3 regions of the Rhizobium sp. 10N427 genome follow, and region 1 is predicted to be linked to each of the others. Evidence: predicted binding sites of a transcription regulator. Region 1 holds the regulator's gene; each other region holds the start of a gene.
What was found. The regulator PhoB, encoded in region 1, activates phosphate uptake and scavenging genes when phosphate is short. The targets are predictions, from matches to a motif close to TGTCATNNANCTGTCAT.
Positions count from the first base shown of each region.

Region 2: ugpB (sn-glycerol-3-phosphate ABC transporter substrate-binding protein UgpB) is a predicted target of PhoB. The motif match lies at 1,361-1,377, and genes of this name have one in related genera.
Region 3: AC1DIJ_RS26395 (DUF1045 domain-containing protein) is a predicted target of PhoB. The motif match lies at 1,446-1,462, and genes of this name have one in related genera.

Region 1 is NZ_JBFTID010000004.1:23,710-26,980, reverse strand. It holds gene pstB (phosphate ABC transporter ATP-binding protein PstB) at 1-214, shown strand, start outside; gene phoU (phosphate signaling complex protein PhoU) at 261-974, shown strand; gene phoB (phosphate regulon transcriptional regulator PhoB) at 1,007-1,690, shown strand; gene AC1DIJ_RS09860 (GcrA family cell cycle regulator) at 1,758-2,294, opposite strand; gene AC1DIJ_RS09855 (aspartate aminotransferase family protein) at 2,720-3,271, shown strand, end outside.
Region 2 is NZ_JBFTID010000001.1:680,730-684,000, forward strand. It holds gene ugpB (sn-glycerol-3-phosphate ABC transporter substrate-binding protein UgpB) at 1-1,219, opposite strand, end outside; gene AC1DIJ_RS02985 (aconitase X catalytic domain-containing protein) at 1,468-2,718, shown strand; gene AC1DIJ_RS02990 (aconitase X swivel domain-containing protein) at 2,715-3,143, shown strand; gene AC1DIJ_RS02995 (hydroxyacid dehydrogenase) at 3,166-3,271, shown strand, end outside.
Region 3 is NZ_JBFTID010000017.1:80,290-83,560, reverse strand. It holds gene AC1DIJ_RS26400 (AraC family transcriptional regulator) at 1-614, opposite strand, end outside; gene AC1DIJ_RS26395 (DUF1045 domain-containing protein) at 662-1,369, opposite strand; gene AC1DIJ_RS26390 (NAD(P)/FAD-dependent oxidoreductase) at 1,485-2,660, opposite strand; gene mnmC2 (tRNA (5-methylaminomethyl-2-thiouridine)(34)-methyltransferase MnmC2) at 2,659-3,271, shown strand, end outside.

The sequences.
Region 1 (3,271 bases):
CGCCACCGCAAAGGTCGAGGAGCTGATCCACGAGCTGCGCGAAAGCTACACGATCGTCATCGTGACGCACTCCATGCAGCAGGCGGCCCGCGTCTCGCAGCGCACCGCCATGTTCCACCTCGGCAACCTCGTCGAGGAGAACGACACCGACAAGATGTTCACCAATCCGGACGATCCGCGCACCCAGGACTACATCATGGGCCGCTTCGGCTGATCTTTGGCGTCACGACTTCCGATAGAGACACTCAAGGACATTTCCCATGGCATCGACACATATCTTTTCTGCATATGACGAAGATCTGAAGTTCCTGACCCGCCGCATCTCCGAAATGGGCGGTCTGGCGGAACAGATGGTCTCCGACGCTGTGCGCGCGCTGGTCAACGGCGATGGCGCACTGGCGCAGAAGGTCATCTCCGACGACGTGATCCTCGATCACGCCGAGCGCGAGATCAACGACAAGGCGATCGTCACCATCGCCCGCCGCCAGCCAATGGCGTCGGACCTGCGCGAGATCATGGGTTCGATCCGCATCGCTGCCGACCTCGAGCGCGTCGGCGATCTCGGCAAGAACACCGCCAAGCGCGTCATCGCCGTGCAGAGCACCGGCGTTCCGCGCAAGCTTGGCCGCGGCCTGGAGCATCTCTCCGAACTGGCGCTCGTCCAGCTCAAGGAAGTGCTCGACGTCTACACGACGCGCGCTGCCGATAAGGCGAAGTCGATCCGCGAGCGCGACGAGGAAATCGACGCGATGTACACCTCGCTGTTCCGCGAGCTTCTGACCTACATGATGGAAGATCCGCGCAACATCACCAGCTGCACACACCTTCTGTTCTGTGCCAAGAACATCGAGCGCATCGGCGACCACGCCACCAACATCGCAGAAACCATCTACTACATGGCGACCGGCGCCCAGCCGGAGGGCGAGCGTCCGAAGGACGACACCGCCAACACCGTCGGCGCGGTCACGGAATAATATCCGGACCGGGCCTCAGGAGACAGAACAGAATGATCCCGAGAGTTGCAGTCGTTGAAGACGAAGAAGCACTGAGCGTGCTTCTTCGTTACAATCTCGAAGCCGAAGGTTTCGAGGTCGACACCATCCTGCGCGGCGATGAGGCGGAAATCCGCCTTCAGGAGCGGACGCCGGACCTTCTTATCCTTGATTGGATGCTGCCTGGCGTATCAGGCATCGAGCTTTGCCGCCGGCTGCGCATGCGCCCGGAGACCGAGCGCCTGCCGATCATCATGCTGACGGCGCGCGGCGAGGAAAGCGAACGCGTTCGTGGCCTCTCGACCGGTGCCGACGACTATGTCGTCAAGCCGTTCTCGACGCCCGAGCTCGTCGCACGCGTCAAGGCGATGCTGCGCCGCGCCAAGCCCGAGGTTTTGTCGACCGTGCTGAAATGCGGCGATATCGAACTCGACCGCGAGACGCACCGCGTTCATCGCAAGACCCGCGAAGTCCGTCTCGGACCGACCGAATTTCGCCTGCTGGAATTCCTGATGGCCTCTCCCGGCCGCGTCTTCTCGCGCTCGCAGCTTCTGGACGGCGTCTGGGGTCACGACATCTATGTCGACGAGCGCACCGTCGATGTCCATGTCGGCCGTCTGCGCAAGGCGCTGAACTTCTCCAACATGCAGGATGTCATCCGCACCGTTCGCGGCGCTGGATATTCGATGGAAGCTTGAAGCTTTCGGAATTGAGACCACAAAAAAACGGGCCGCGAGGCCCGTTTTTCGTTTGTGCTTACCCGGCTCAGTTTGCCCGGGCTGCTGCCCTGCGGCGCTCGTTGACCGGCTGGTAGGCCAGGCGCTGGTGGTAGGTGCAGTAAGGCGAAGAATCCGGGCTTTCGCAGCCGCAGAAGTGGAAATCGTCCTTCAAGGGATCGCCGACCGGCCACTTGCAGGTGCGCTCGGTGAGCTCCGTCAGGCCGAGACGGCGGGAAATCGGGACGATCACGTTCTTGGCGGGACGGTATTCCATCTCCTCCATGACGTCGATCTCGATCTCTTCCTTCAGCATCGTCGCGCCCTGCTGGCGGGTGACCGTACGGGTCGTCGCCAGACGCGATGCGTAGGTTGGGGCGCGGGGTGCTGCCGCCGTACGCTTGGGAGCGCGCGCAGCCGTGGCGTTGCCGCCGGCCTTCGCACGGCCCGGCAGCGCCAGACGGTGAACCTTGCCGATAACGGCGTTACGGCTGACGCCGCCAAGCTGGGCAGCGATCTGGCTCGCGCTCAGCCCTTCGGACCACAGTTTCTTGAGTTTCTCGACCCGCTCGTCTGTCCAGTTCATGCCCTGTGTCTCCGCCGTTTAAGCGTTGCGAAGGCAGAATCCCTCACTGTTTGCCCCGGACGAATCCGGCACAAGAAACGCTTGACTAATTTTGGTGACTAGTTCCGCCGCATGCAGTCTAGTAATTGAGTTTTAACCTAGTGTGAGGCTGACTCCGTGACAAGAGTCGCAGGAATCCGGATGAATCGAATTCGGGGTTTTCCCCAACTTGCTTCCCCTGAGAGTCATTTCTGCAACATTAGCTGTTGATAAAACGCGACATTGCTTGAGCGTCTCTCAGAAGCCACGAAAGCCGCAGTTTTGTTGACATTGCAGTGCGAAAAGTAAATAGTGCCAGTCGCCGCCGAAAGGCGGCATTTTTAATTTTTCGGACCTGGTTTTTAGCCGGAGTCCGGTTGCCCGTAACGCTGACAGGAGACCGCGCCATGGCTGAAGCCGCGCCGCTATATGATACCTATTCTCGTGCCCCATTGCGGTTCGAGCGAGGTGAGGGCGTGTGGCTGATTACCGAAAGCGGCGAACGATATCTGGATTTCGGTGCCGGCGTTGCCGTGACCTCGGTCGGCCACAGCAATCCGCATGTCGTGGATACCCTGAAGGCGCAGGCCGACAAGGTCTGGCACCTGTCCAACATCTATGAAATCCCCGGGCAGGAAAAGCTCGCCAGGCGGCTGACGGAGGCGACTTTCGCCGACAAGGTGTTCTTCACCAATTCCGGCGCGGAAGCCCTGGAATGCGCGATCAAGACCGCACGCCGCTATCAGTATTCGAAGGGCCATCCCGAGCGTTTCCATATCATCACCTTCGAAGGCGCCTTCCACGGCCGTACGCTGGCGACGATCGCTGCCGGCGGGCAAGAGAAGTATCTCGAAGGTTTCGGCCCCAAGGCCCCTGGCTTCGACCAGGTGCCCTTTGGCGATATCGACGCTGTGCGCGCCGCAATCACCGATGCGACCGCAGGTATTCTGATCGAGCCG
Region 2 (3,271 bases), on a different contig from region 1:
CTTCGAACTCTTCGTTCATGATGTCACGCACCTGCGGCAGGTTGACGAGACGCACGCCCTTGGAGTTTTCGGTCGGCGCCTTGCCCATCATCTGCAGGATCGGCGTTTCGCGGCCCGGGTTCTTTTCGTAGAAGCCGGACTTCTTGGTGTCTTCATAAGCGGCCATGGTCACCGGCATGTAGCCGGATACCTGATGCAGGCGGGCCTGGATCTTGGTCTGCGACAGGAAGTGGAAGAACTGGGCGATGCCCTTGTATTCTTCATCGCTCTTGCCGGCGAAGACCCAGAGGCTGGCGCCGCCGGGAATGGTGTTCTGCGGACGTCCTTCGCCTTCATAATAGGGCAGCTGGCCGATGCCGTAGTTCATGCCCGTCTTGATGATGTCGCCGAGACCTCCGGAGGATTCCGTCATGATGCCGCATTCACCGGAGGTGAAGAGCTGCTTGGCTTCCGAGGTGCGGCCGCCATAGCGGAACGTGCCGTCCTTGGCGAGATCGGCGATCGCCTGGAAATGCTGGACGAAGAGCGGCGAGTTGAATGCGAGCTTCACATCGGTGCCGGCAAGGCCGTTCTCGTTCGAGCCGTAGGACACGTTGTTCCATGCGGCCAGGTTCTCGGTCTGGATCCAGGTGAGCCAGGTCGAGGTCAGGCCGCAGGCAGACGCGCCGCTCGACTTGATCTTCTTGGCGGCTTCGAACACTTCGGGCCAGGTCTTCGGCGGGCTTTCAGGGTCGAGGCCGGCCTTCTTGAAGGTGTCCTTGTTGTAATAGAGGATCGGCGAGGACGAGTTGTAGGGGAAGGACAGCATCGTGCCGTCGGGCTTCGAATAATAGGCGGCGATGCCGGGCAGGTATTCCGACTTGTCGAACTTGAAGCCGCCCTTTTCGAGAACCTGGGCTGCCGGCATGATCGCGCCCTCGGCGCCCATCATCACGCCGCTGCCGGCATCGAAGACCTGCAGGATCGCGGGCGGCTGCTTGGCGCGGAAGGCGGCGATGCCGGCATTCAGCGCTTCCGGATAGGTGCCCTTGAAGACCGGGACGATCTTGTAGTCTTTCTGGCTTTCGTTGAATTCCTTGGAGAGCTGGTTGACCACTTCGTTGTTGGCGCCCGCCATGGCGTGCCACCACTGCAGTTCGGTCACTGCAAAGGCACTCGAAGCGAACGAAAGCGACAAGGTGATGGTTGCCGCGGATGCGGCCATGAAACGAATGGACATGGTTCCTCCCTATGTGTCCTGCCGCGCCGTTTTGAACGGATTACGGCCTGCCGGCGCAGATCCTCCTCGATCTCACCGGCCGGTTTCGTTACGAAACTTTCCGCATACAAAACGAAAAGAAACGAACTGGCAAATGAAATTGTGAAGGTTTTGTGACATAGTGTTTGTGACAGTTTTGTCGAGTGCGCCTTTGGTCGAATTCGCAAGCCATCTTCTCTCCCGCAAGACGACCTGATAGCGTCGCCGCCATGCATTCCTCTCTTCAGCTTTCCCCTGATGACAAAGCCCTCTTCGATGGCCGCCACGGTGAGGCGGCTGCTTTTGCCATGCGGCTTCTCGTCCGTTTCGCCGAGGCTGTCGGCGCCACAAAACTGGTGGACATCGAGGCTGCCCATATCGACGGCTGTCTCTATCTCGGCGAGGTCAGCCTCGATTTCGTCGAGCGCATGGTGTCCTGGGGCGGCCGCGTCCGGGTGCCGACGACGCTGAATGTCGGCTCGGTCGATCTCATCCATCCCGAACTTTTCCGCGGCGACGAGGCGCTTGGTAAGAACGGTGCGCGGTTGATGAGGGCGCATGAGGAGCTCGGCTGCGTCCCGACCTTCACCTGCGCACCCTACCAAACGATCTTCCGGCCGCGCTTCGGCGCGCAGATCGCCTGGGCGGAATCGAATGCGATCGTCTTTGCCAATTCGGTGCTCGGCGCCCGCACCAACCGCTATGGCGATTTTATCGATCTCTGTTGTGCGCTGACGGGACGGGCGCCCTATTATGGACTTCATGTCACCGAAAACCGGCGGGCGACCGTGCTTGTCGATATCGAGGAGTTTGCCGAGGGTGAGCGGGATGCCGGGTCGATCTGTGTCGCTGCCGGTCACGCCATCGGCCGCCGTTGCGGCGATCGCATCCCCGTCATCCGCGGCCTGCCGAAGGAAAGCTCCGAGGATGACCTGAAGGCGCTCGGTGCCGTTGCCGCATCGGCAGGCGCCGTCGCGCTGTTTCACGCCGTCGGGCTGACGCCGGAGGCGCCGACGCTGCAGGCGGCCTGCGGCGGGGTCGAACCGCAGGAGACGCTCCGGCTCAGCCGCACCGATATCCGCGACACCATCCGCAATCTCTCGACCGTGGCGGAAGGGACACCGCTTGCGGCCATCAGCATGGGAACGCCGCATTTCTCGATCGGCGAATTCGAGCGGCTGATGCCGCTGCTCAGCGGTGGGAAGGCTACTGTCGATATCTACATCAACACCAACCGAGAGGTCCTGGCGGAGCTTGAAAATCGCGGCTGGCGCGTAACGCTGGAGGCGGCGGGCGTAACGCTCGTCATCGATACCTGCACCTATGTCACGGCAATCATCCGCGACATGTCGGGTGCGGTGATGACCAACTCGGGCAAGTGGGCCTATTATGCGCCGGGCAATATCGGCGTCGACGTCGCCTTCGGCTCGCTGGCAGAGTGCATGGCCTCGGCGCGCTCAGGCAAGGTGGTGCGGCTGTGACGGCATTTTCCGCGACGACCCTCATGGAAGGCAAGGCCGCGGCCCCAGCCTTCGTGCTCGCCGAGCCGCTCAGCTTCTGGGGCGGCGTGGATTCGGCGACCGGCGAGATCATCGATCAGTGGCATCCGCAAAGCGGCCAGTCGATCACCGGCGTGATCCTCGTCATGGAGGCGGGCAGGGGATCAAGCTCGGGAAGCTCGGTGCTCGCCGAAGCAATCCGGCTGACGACCGCGCCAGCAGGCATCATCCTCCTGAAGCGCGACGCGATCGTGGTGACCGGCGCGATGGTTGCCGAGGCACTGTACGGCATCGGCTGTCCGGTAGCACTCGCCCGGCCGGAGGACTGGGCGCAGATTTCGATAGCCACGCATCTGGCGATCGAGGCCGGTGAGCGCGAGGCACAAATCAGAATTATCCAGCCCTGAGCGGCTGCGGGAGGAGGAAGTGATGACCAAGACCGAAAAGCCCCTGGCGATCAGCGCGCCCGATCCGCGGACGCTCGATCTGATCTTCACCGATGCGGCGCGCCGCGTGCTTCACGACACATACGAGA
Region 3 (3,271 bases), on a different contig from region 1:
TCGAGACCGATATCGCTTTCATATTGCTCTACCAGATAGTCGCGCGCCCGGCGCACCGCCGACCGTTCGGCGCTATCGACAGGAATGATGATCGAGCTGCCATGCTGGCGGAACATCGCGTCCAGCACCAGGAACATACCCTGCCCGGTCTCCAGCGCCCCGGCTCCCGTCTCCAGTGTCCGATGCGCCTCCAGAAAGGCATTGGCGAGCTTTGGATCATGAAGGATCTGCTTGCCGAAGGCCGGCGTACCGTGGAAGGCTCGGCCGGTCACGTCCTCAAGAATTTCCCGGAACAGTGCCATGTCAGGATAGATCATCCGGTAGCGGTAACCGCCATCCGTCGGCGCTCCGTCATGCGTCTCGCCGGGATTGATCAGGTAGAGATCGCCGGGACCGGAGGCCTCGCGCGCACCGCGGATCGTGGCGATCTGGCTGCCGCTCTCGATGGCGCCGATGCTGAAAGTATCATGCGCATGCGGCGCAAACTCGTGGGTCAGGAAGGTCGCGCTCAGGCACTCCATGCCGTCGAAGCGCCGGTCGCGCCAGAAGCGGGTCGTCTCCGCCCCGGCGAGCGGCATGGCAACAGTCGCCTGTTCCTGGGAAATATTCTGCATCGCGCGGATATAGCAGTTTTCCGCAGCCGCTTCTTGAACAAAAGTGATCAGGCGATCTTGCGGGCGCTGACCTTGCCCATCGGGTGCAGCGAATGCACCCGGAACGGCCCGCCCATGCCTTCTTCCATCATCAGCGCGATATTGGAGATGGCGATCGGCTCCGCCAGCACCGGCTCGAAGATGCCGCGCAGCGCCTGTTCGATGCGCGGCATGTCGACAACATTGACCGGGCCGGTCACCGGCATGTGGAACCGGTACTCGTCCATCACATAGGGGTTGCCCCAGCGGTGTAGATTCGTGAACTGCGCCGCCGACAAGCCGTCGGGATCACTCCGCTCGATATCGGCTTCCGAAAGCGGCGCCCGGAAGCCATCGAAATGCTGAACGATCGACGATGCGAGATAGCGGACATTCTCGCATGGCAACGTCGGAACCAGGCTGTAATAGTTTCCGAGCCGCGCCACTTCGATGCGCGGCACGCTGAACGGCTGGAACGTGCCAGAAAAGCGCATCAATTCCCGCAATAGTTGCGCTTCGGATACCTCCGCGGAGAGGTGGAACGGCGCTTTCAGCACGCCATGAAAGCCATAACGGCGCGGCACGGCCGTGTGGAAGGCAATTTCGTGAATGCCGAGACCGCGAACGGCCGGCGGCTCCAGCATCTCGCCCGAAAAAACGTTACGGCCAAGCCAATTGGCCGCCACATGGCTGAGCGGATCGCTCGGCGAAGGCGTGAAGCAAATGGCATAGCGCATGCGATTTCCTCCATCTGAGAATGCGGCGCGCGGCCGAATCCGGCACCGTCGATGCGCAAGCAGATAGGTGATTTGCATGACAGAATAACGAAATATACTCTGGACGAATTCACGTTTAGCGTGAAGCGGCCGTGATATGGCTCGAAAGCGCGAAGCTTTCAGGCAGGTCGAAGGAGAGCTTTTCGCCTGCAATTGGTGCAACGACAGCTTCGGCAAGCCGATGCGCCAGGCCGAAGCTGACCTTGAAACCGCCCGTCAGCGCATGCAGATGCGGATGAAGCGGGTGTGGCCCCACCATCGGATCGCGGTCGATCGCCTTCGGCCGCAAGCCGGCCCAGCGCTCGATGACGGGCGCATCGCGGAGGACCGGCGCCATGTCGCGCGCAGCGGCAATCAGCGGATCGAGTAGCGCATCTGTGGACAACGGTTCCGCAAAGCTGTTCTCGCTGGTGCTGCCGACCGCGACATGCCCGCCCTCATGCGCAACGACATAGAGCCCGTCCCGAAAGATCGTCGGCATTGCGGGGTCGATATCGGCCTTCAACAGCGCCGCCTGCCCCTTCACCGGCTGGCCGAGTGGCTGCGGTAGATCGGGCGTGAAGCGCTGAAGGATCGGGAACGAGCCATGCCCGGCGGCAATGATGCAATCGCCGAAGGCGATGCTCCAGCCACCGACAACGGCAATCCGCGCTCCTGTGTCGAGGCTGTCGAGCGCCGCCTCCTCCAGAAGCCGAACATGCTTCGCCCGCATCAGGAACGCCCGGAGCACGGCGATCAGCGCGCGCGGCGCCACCCGGCCGGCCAGCGTATCGTGCACGAAGCCGCTGTCGCCTGCTGCCGCGTCGATCCAGCCCTGAACAGGTGGCGCATCGCTGACATTCCAATGAAACGCTCGTTCCTGCTGATGCCAGTTGGTCTCGGCATCGGCGGAGTGGCGGAGCGCAATGGTCTTCAGATGCGGCTTCGGCAGCGGGATAAGACGGCCGGAGCGCCGGTAGCCGGCCAAAAGCCCGGTTGCCGCCTCAAGCGCCGCAATCTCGCTCTCAAGGCTGACCAGGGCATCGAACTGGAACTGCTTCTTGGCATTCCACTTGTCCGGCACATGCGGCATCAGCGCGCCGAGCAGACCGCCGCTGGCACCCTGCCCGATCGTTCCTGCATCGATCAGCAACGTATCGATCCCGAGCCGCTCCGCATGAACGGCCGCCCAGAGCCCCATGATGCCGCCGCCCACGATCAGGAGATCGGCGGATTGACCGGAGAGAAGAGCCGGACTATCGGCTTGTGGCATGACAGATATCGATCCCGATCAGATTGGCAGCAAAAGCCAGCCGCTCGAATGGCGAGACGGCGATATGCCCTATTCGCAGGCCTTTGGCGACCACTTTTATTGTCAGACCGACGGCCGCCTCGAATGCGGCCACGTGTTCCTCGCGGGCAACGGCCTGCCGGAGCGCTGGGCTAAAAAGCAGAGTTTCCAGATCGGCGAACTCGGCTTCGGCACAGGCCTGAACTTCGCCGAGACCTGGCGCCAGTGGAAGCTGCATCGCGCGGACGGCCAGCACCTGCACTTCATGTCCTTCGAGCTTTATCCGATGCAGCGCGACGAGATTTTCCGCGCCCTGTCGCACTGGCCCGAGATCGATGCCGAGCGCGATGGACTGACGTCCGCCTGGCCGGGGCAACCGCGCGGCATCGTCAGCCTCGACCTTGATCCGCAAACGCGCCTCAGCGTCGTCTGCGGTGCCGCGTTAGACGGCGTGAAGGCTGCCGAGCCAAACTTCGATGCCTGGTATCTCGATGGCTTCGCCCCGTCGCGCAATGGCGACATGTGGTCGGAAGAACTGATGCAGCTGGTCTGCGGGAAGACGGTTCCGGGCGGCAGCTTCGCGACCTATGCCG